DNA from 2 places in the Serinicoccus marinus DSM 15273 genome. Region 1 is predicted to be linked to the other one. Evidence: predicted binding sites of a transcription regulator. Region 1 holds the regulator's gene; the other holds the start of a gene.
The links. Region 1 encodes Rex, which represses fermentation and respiration genes when NADH is low (regulators of the CRP and FNR family bind a similar motif). Its sites were predicted from a motif close to CTTGTGAANNNNTTCACAAG; they were not measured.
Positions count from the first base shown of each region.

Region 2: a site for Rex is predicted at 1,607-1,626, ahead of FU792_RS12520 (geranylgeranyl reductase family protein). Genes of this name have one in related genera too.

Region 1 covers NZ_CP043808.1:454,909-458,757, forward strand. The annotation lists gene FU792_RS02270 (30S ribosomal protein bS22) at 1-17, shown strand, start outside; gene FU792_RS02275 (glutaredoxin family protein) at 131-436, shown strand; gene FU792_RS02280 (redox-sensing transcriptional repressor Rex) at 580-1,245, shown strand; gene FU792_RS02285 (glutamyl-tRNA reductase) at 1,242-2,624, shown strand; gene hemC (hydroxymethylbilane synthase) at 2,617-3,603, shown strand; partial or broken gene FU792_RS19080 (bifunctional uroporphyrinogen-III C-methyltransferase/uroporphyrinogen-III synthase) at 3,600-3,849, shown strand, end outside.
Region 2 covers NZ_CP043808.1:2,616,379-2,620,227, reverse strand. The annotation lists gene FU792_RS12530 (isochorismate synthase) at 1-773, opposite strand, end outside; gene FU792_RS12525 (demethylmenaquinone methyltransferase) at 812-1,516, shown strand; gene FU792_RS12520 (geranylgeranyl reductase family protein) at 1,640-2,935, shown strand; gene FU792_RS12515 (NADH-quinone oxidoreductase subunit A) at 3,024-3,389, shown strand; gene FU792_RS12510 (NADH-quinone oxidoreductase subunit B) at 3,424-3,849, shown strand, end outside.

The DNA.
Region 1 (3,849 bases):
GTCGCAACAAGAAGTGAGGTCGTCGGCCACCGGCCGATGACGATCCGACCACGGCGCCCGTCCCGCGACAGGGAGGGCGCCGTCGTCGTCCCCGGAGACGACGCTGAGCGTGGCGAGGGAAGGACCAGGTATGCCGTGGTGGAGACGGGAGCGCGCCCCGGGCGCCGAGCCCCGCGTCGAGATGCTCTCCCGGCCTGGCTGCCACCTGTGCGACCAGATGCTCGCGGTGGCCCGGGAGCAGGTCGACGAGGTCCGGGTCCGGGACATCGACGCCGAGCGTGCCGCGGGGGACATGGACCAGCAGGAGCACGACCGGTGGAGCACCGAGGTGCCTGTCCTGATCGTGGACGGCGAGCCGGTCGCACGCTGGCGGATCGAGCCCGGCGAGCTACGGCTCGCGCTGTCCCGTGGGCGTCGGCGCGGGTCGGGGCGCTGAGCCCGGACCTCGGCGCCGTTTTGGTGGAACCAGGGGTGCGAGCCTACAGTTGAAGGGTCCGCGCCGACCGCTCGGTGAGGGTCTGATATAAGCCCCTCCCGTCCCCGGCGCCACCCATCCAGAGAGGAGCCGGTGCCGCCGTGATGGCCGAGTCGAACCGGCGCGGGGTGCCGGACGCCACGGTCGGGCGGCTGCCGGGCTACCTCCAGGCCCTCACCACGGTCGCCGAGCAGGGGCATACCTCCATCTCCAGCGAGGAGATCGCCGCGCTCGCGGGCGTGCGCTCGGCCCAGGTGCGCAAGGATCTCTCCCACCTCGGCTCCTACGGCGTCAGAGGGGTGGGCTACGACGTCTCCCGACTGGTCGAGCAGGTCTCCGCCGAGCTCGGGCTGAGCCAGGACTGGCCCGTCGTCATCGTGGGGATGGGCAACCTCGGCCGTGCCCTCGCGAGCTACGAGGGTCTGGCGACCCGTGGCTTCCACGTCGTCGCGCTCGCCGACAACGACCCCGACGTCGTGGGCAGCCACGTGGAGGGTATGCCCGTGCAGCCGCTCGCCCAGCTGCGCACCGCCGCGCCGGTGTCGGTGGGGGTCATCACGACGCCGCCCGAGGCGGCCCAGGAGGTGGCCGACGTGCTCGTCGAGCTCGGCGTGCACTCGATCCTCAGCTTCGCCCCGGTCGTGCTCCAGGTGCCGCCCGACGTCGACGTGCGTCGGGTCGACCTGGCTACCGAGCTGCAGATCCTCACCTTCCACCAGCACCAGCGGGAGGTCGCCGTGTCCGGCACACCGGTGGAGGGGGTCTCGTGAGCGTCCTCGTCGTGGGTCTGTCCCACCGCACCGCACCGATCGACCTGCTCGAGCAGGCCGTCCTCGACACCGACGGCTCCCGGCAGCTGGCCACCGGCCTGCGGGCGGGCGACCACGTCCACGAGGCGCTGGTGCTCTCCACCTGCAACCGGCTCGAGGTGGTCGTGGAGGCAGGGACCTTCCACGGGGCGCTCGAGGAGATCGGGGCCGCGCTGGGAGGGTTGACCGGGCTCACCCGCGACCAGCTCACCGACCACCTCTTCGTCCACTACGACGACCGCGCCGTGGCCCACCTCTTCGAGCTCGCCTGCGGGCTGGACTCCCTGGCCGTCGGCGAGAGCCAGGTCCTGGGGCAGCTGCGCGAGGCCCTCGCCCTGGCGCAACGGCACGGGCACCTGGGTCCGTCGCTCAACCCGCTCGTGCAGCAGGCGCTGCGGGTGGGCAAGCGGGCGCACGCCGAGACGGGCATCGACGAGGTCTCCCGCTCGCTGGTCGGCCTCGGTCTGGACCAGGCCGCGTCGGTCCTGCCCGACCTCACCGAGGCACGCACGGTCGTCGTGGGGGCAGGGGCCATGTCCGGCCTCGCCGTCGCGACCCTCGCGCGGCACGGGGTGCACGACCTCACCGTCGTGAACCGGACTCGCGACCGTGCCGACCGGCTGGCCTCGACCCACGGTGCCCGGAGCCTGCCCTGGTCCGACCTGGCCGCTGCCGTGGGCTGCGCCGATCTCGTCCTCACCTGCACCGGTGCTGTCGGGCACGTCCTGGACGGTCCCGGCCTCGCGCGTGCCCGCAGCGAGGCCGGACGGGCCGGGTCGCCGCTCGCGCTGGTCGACCTCGCGCTCCCGCGCGACGTCGACCCGGCCGTGTCCCGGTTGCGCGGGGTCCACCTCTGGGGTCTCGCCGATCTGCACCAGGCCGCGGGCCTGGCGGGGGCGGGCGACGCCGGGTCCGCGACCGAGCCGGCCGCCGTCACGGCGGTCCGGGGCCTGGTCGCGACCGAGGTCGCGACCTACCTCACCGAGCGGCACGCCGCGCGGCTCGGCCCCACGCTGGCTGCCCTGCGCACCTCCGCGGGCCGCGTGGTCGACGCGGAGATGACGCGGCTGGACCAGCGTCTGCCGCACCTGCCGGACGACGAGCGCGCCGAGGTGCGCCAGACCGTCCAGCGGGTCGTGGACAAGTTGCTGCACACGCCCACGACACGCGTCAAGCAGCTCCACTCCGGCGTCGAGGAGGTCCCGGCCGACTACGCCCACGCCCTGCGTGAGCTCTTCGACCTGGACAGCCGTGAGGTCGCGGCCCTGTCCAGCCCGCCGCTCGGCGTGGTCGAGAAGGCTGCCGAGCAGCGCGGGGAGGGGGATCGGGCGGATGGCTGACACCCCGTCCCTGACGCCGACCCGGCCGCTGCGGCTGGGCACCCGGCGCAGCGCTCTCGCCACCAGCCAGTCCACCTGGGTGGCCGACCGGCTGCGTGCCGCGGGGCACGAGGTGGAGCTCGTGCTGGTGACCACGGAGGGAGACACCTCGGCGCGCAGCCTGCGCGAGATCGGCGGCACCGGTGTCTTCGCCTCGGCGCTGCGCACCGCCCTGCTGGAGGAGCGGATCGACCTGGCCGTGCACTCGCTCAAGGACCTGCCGACGGCGCCCGCCGACGGTCTCGTCGTGGCAGCCGTCCCGGCGCGGGAGGACCCCCGTGACGTGCTGGTCGCGCGGGACGGGCTGACCCTGGACGAGCTCCCGAGCGGTGCGGTCGTCGGCACCGGGTCCCCGCGCCGCGCGGCCCAGCTGCGCCTGGCCCGCCCCGACCTCGAGGTCCGCGACATCCGCGGCAACGTCGACTCGCGCATCCGGATGGTCGACGACGGTGTCCTCGACGCCGTCGTCCTGGCCCGGGCCGGGCTCGCGCGCCTGGACCGCCTCGGCGACGCCACCGAGGTGCTCGCCACCGACGTGGTGCTCCCCGCGGCCGGCCAGGGCGCCCTCGCGGTGGAGTGCCGGGCCGAGGATGCCGAGCTGACCCGAGGCCTCGCCGACCTGCTGGAGCACCCGCCCACCCGGGCCGCCATCACCGCCGAGCGGGCCGCGCTGGCCCGGCTCGAGGCGGGCTGCACCGCTCCGGTCGGCGCGCTCGCGCAGACCTCTCGCGACGGCATATCCGGCGACGGCCCCGCCACCACCCTCACCCTTCACGTGTTCGCCGCCCTGCAGGACGGGGCGCGCACGCACGTGCTGACCGGCGCGCAGGACGCGCCGGACGACCTCGGCGCCCGCGCCGCCGAGCTGCTGTTGAACCGTCCCGACCCGGCCGGCCTCGTAGCCGTCTCCGGGTCATACGAACCGGAGTCCGACCTGTGAGCACTGACGCCGCCCCCGTCCACCTGACCCCCGTCCCCAGCCTCGCCGCGCGCGTCGCCTTCGTCGGCGCCGGGCCCGGCGACCCGGGCCTGCTTACCGTCCGCGCCCGCGACTACCTCGCGGTCGCCGACGTCGTCGTGGTGGACTCGACCCACCGTGAGGAGGACGTGCGCGCCTGGGTGCGGGAGGACGCCGAGATCGTCCGCACCGTCCGCGGCGAGGACGGTCCGGCACTCACCCCGTCGG
Region 2 (3,849 bases), 1.3 Mb from region 1:
ATGCCGTTCGGCCGTCGGATCGTGCCGGCCAGGACCCGCGAGCGGACCTTGCCGCCCTGCAGCCGGACCAGCATCTCCGGGGTGGCCCCCACCAGCCCCGAGACGGCGAAAGTCCAGGTGGCGGCATACCGCTTCTCCAGCCGCTCGAGCACCGGGGCGACCCGCACCACCCGACCCTCGCGGTGCCGCACCGTCACGTCCCGGGCCAGCACCACCTTGTCGACCTCACCCTGGTCGATCCGGCGCACCGCGGCCGCCACGACGCCCGGCCAGTCCTCGGCGCCCACGGAGCCGTCGGACTCGACCAGCGGGTCGGCCACCTCGATGTCCTCATTGACGCGCCCCAGCAGCTCCGCGGGGTGCTCGACCGGCCACGGTTCGTCCTCGGCGACCACCTGGGTGACCCAGGCCAGGCCGTCCCGGCGCCCGATGACGACCCGGGGGATCGTGAGGCTGCTCTCGTCCCGGGAGTCGGCGGCGAAGGTGAAGGAGCCGAAGGTCACGAGACCGGTGCCGGGCAGCCGGACCTCGTCCTCGACCACGGCCGCGGCGCGCACCTGCGTCCACCACGTCTCGGCCTCGCGGAACCGGTCCGGCCCGGTGGCGCTCACCCCGGCCACCCGGCCCCACCCGACCAGGCCGTCGCCCTCGCGCAGCCAGGCCACGACGTCGCGCGGGTCGACCTCGTCGGGCACGCGGGTCAGCAGGTCGCCCGGGGCGTCGACCGCGAGGGTGCGGGCGCGCAGGCGGGGCAGGGTGCGGGTCACAGCCACAGCCGACCACTGTAGGACGTGATGGGAGGATGGCCCGCATGAGCCCGACACGCGCCGACCTCGACAAGCAGCCGCACGAGGTGGCCCGGATGTTCGACGGCGTGGCGCGGCGCTACGACCTCACCAACACCGTGCTCAGCGGAGGCATGGACCACCTGTGGCGGCGTGCCGTGGTGCGCGCGGTCGGCGCGGCCCCGGGCGAGCGCGTGCTGGACATCGCCGCGGGCACCGGCACCTCCAGCGAGCCGTATGCCGACCGCGGTGTCCAGGTGGTCCCCGCGGACTTCTCCCTGGGCATGCTCACCGAGGGCTACCGCCGGCGGCCCGACCTGCCGTTCACCGCGGCGGACGCGATGCGGCTGCCCTTCGCCGACGACTCCTTTGACGTGGTGACGATGAGCTTCGGGCTGCGCAACGTCGCGGACGTCGACGCTGCGCTGCGCGAGTTCCGCCGCGTGGTGCGCCCCGGTGGCCGGTTGGTGGTGTGCGAGTTCAGCCGCCCGGTCCTGCCGGTCTTCGCCACGGTCTACCGCAACTACCTCATGCGGGCCCTGCCCCGCGTGGCCCGCCGCGTCAGCTCCAACCCGGAGAGCTACGTCTACCTCGCCGAGTCGATCCGCGCCTGGCCCGACCAGCGCGCGCTGGCGCAGCAGGTCCGCGCGGCCGGGTGGGAGCAGGTGCGGTGGCGCAACCTCAGCGCCGGTGTCGTCGCGCTGCACCACGCGGTCGCCCCCGTCGACTGATCGCCCATTAGCCCGCGTCGTCCTGACGTATTTGGTCTGAGGCGTCCCTGCGCCGATCCGGCGGCCGGCAGGAGCCTAGACTTCGCAGAGTTCGTGAACGTTGTCACAAGCGAGGCGCCAACAGTGAGTGAGCAGGTCGAGACAGCCGACGTCATCGTCGTCGGCGCCGGGCCGGGAGGCTCGAGCACCGCCGCCTACCTCGCGTCCCACGGCCTCGACGTTCTGCTGCTGGAGAAGTCCACCTTCCCGCGCGACAAGATCTGCGGCGACGGGCTCACCCCGCGCGCCGTCCGCGAGCTGATCCACCTCGGCGTCCCCATCGACGAGGCCGACGGCTGGCACCGCACCCGGGGTCTGCGGATCATCGGCGGCGGGATGCGCCTGGAGCTCGACTGGCCTGGCAACGCGACCTTCCCGCCCTTCGGGCTGGTGCGGACCCGGCAGGACCTGGACGAGACCCTGGCCCGCCACGCCGCGGCGCGCGGGGCGCGGCTCCTCGAGGGCATCAACGTCCAGACGCCGGTCCTCGACGGGCGCGGTCACATCTGCGGCGTGCAGGCCAAGGTCATGGGTCCGGACGGGCGGGCCACGGGGGAGCGCCGTGAGTTCCGGGCCCAGGTCGTCGTGGCCGCCGACGGCAACTCCAGCCGGCTCTCGCTCGGGATGGACCGTCCCAAGCGCGACGACCGGCCGATGGGGGTCGCGGTGCGGGCCTACTACGAGACCCCGCGGCACGACGACGCCTACCTCGAGTCCTGGCTGGAGCTGTGGACGAAGGACGCACGCGGGGAGCGGGACGAGCTCATGCCCGGCTACGGCTGGATCTTCCCGCTGGGCGACGGCACCGCCAACGTCGGCCTCGGGATCCTCGACACCTCGGAGGCCTTCGGCACCTTCGACTACCGCGACGTCATGCGGCGGTGGGTGGAGACGATGCCCGAGGGCTGGGGTTTCTCCGAGGAGACCCGCCAGGCCCCGATCCGGGGTGCCGCGCTGCCGATGTGCTTCAACCGGCAGCCGCTCTACGACCGGGGGCTGCTGCTCGTCGGTGACGCCGGCGGCATGGTCAACCCGTTCAACGGCGAGGGGATCGCCGAGGCGATGGAGGCCGGACGGCACGCCGCCGAGGTCATCAGCGCGGCGCTGGCCCGGGCCACGCCGGGGGAGCGGGAGGCCGTGCTCCACAGCTACACCGCGGCCATGAAGGACGCCCTCGGCGGCTACTACACCCTCGGCCGCGGCTTCGCCACGCTCATCGGCAAGCCCGAGATCATGCGGCTCGCGGTGAAGTACGGCCTGCCGCGCCGTTCGCTCATGCGGCTGCTGCTCAAGATCATGGCCAACCTGCCGCAGGAGCGCGGCGGCGGGCTCGACGACCGCGTCATCAACGCCCTGAGCAGGATGACTCCGGCGGCATGAGACGCTGTGTTGACCTTAGGATAAGTATGCGCGCGACCCCGGTGAGCCCAGCGCTGGGCCTGTCCCGAAAGGAGTGCTGAGGCAAGACATGGACTACCACCCCTATCTGCCCATCATCTTCTTCCTCTTCTTCGGCCTGCTCTTCGCCTTCGGGTCGGTCTTCGGCGGGGGGCTGCTGGGCCGGGTGACCTACAACCGCGCCAAGGCCGAGGCCTACGAGTGCGGGATCCAGCCCACGCCGCAGGCGCACGAGGGCGGGCGCGTGCCGGTCAAGTACTACCTCACGGCGATGCTCTTCATCGTCTTCGACGTCGAGGTGCTCTTCCTCTACCCCTTCGCCGTGGCCTTCGACCAGGTCGGGTTGTTCTCCGTGCTGGCGATGCTGCTCTTCCTCGTCGTCGTCTCGGTGCCCTTCGTCTACGAGTGGAGCAGGGGCGGGCTGGAATGGGACTGAACGTGCACAACTCTGAGAGTGTGGTGAGCTGACGATGGGTCTCGAGGACAAGATCCCCGGTGGGATCATGCTGTCGACGGTCGAAGGACTGGCCGGCCAGCTGCGGCAGTACTCCGTGTGGCCGGCCACCTTCGGGCTGGCCTGCTGCGCCATCGAGATGATGGCCGTCGGCACCCCGGACTACGACATCGCCCGGTTCGGGATGGAGCGCTTCGCGGCGACCCCGCGCCAGGCTGACCTCATGATCGTCGCCGGGCGCGTGTCGCAGAAGATGGCGCCGGTCGTGCGCCAGGTCTACGACCAGATGCCCAACCCCAAGTGGGTCATCTCGATGGGCGTCTGCGCCAGCTCGGGCGGCATGTTCAACAACTACGCGATCGTGCAGGGCGTGGACCACATCGTGCCGGTCGACGTCTACCTCCCCGGGTGTCCGCCCCGGCCCGAGATGCTGCTCAACGCC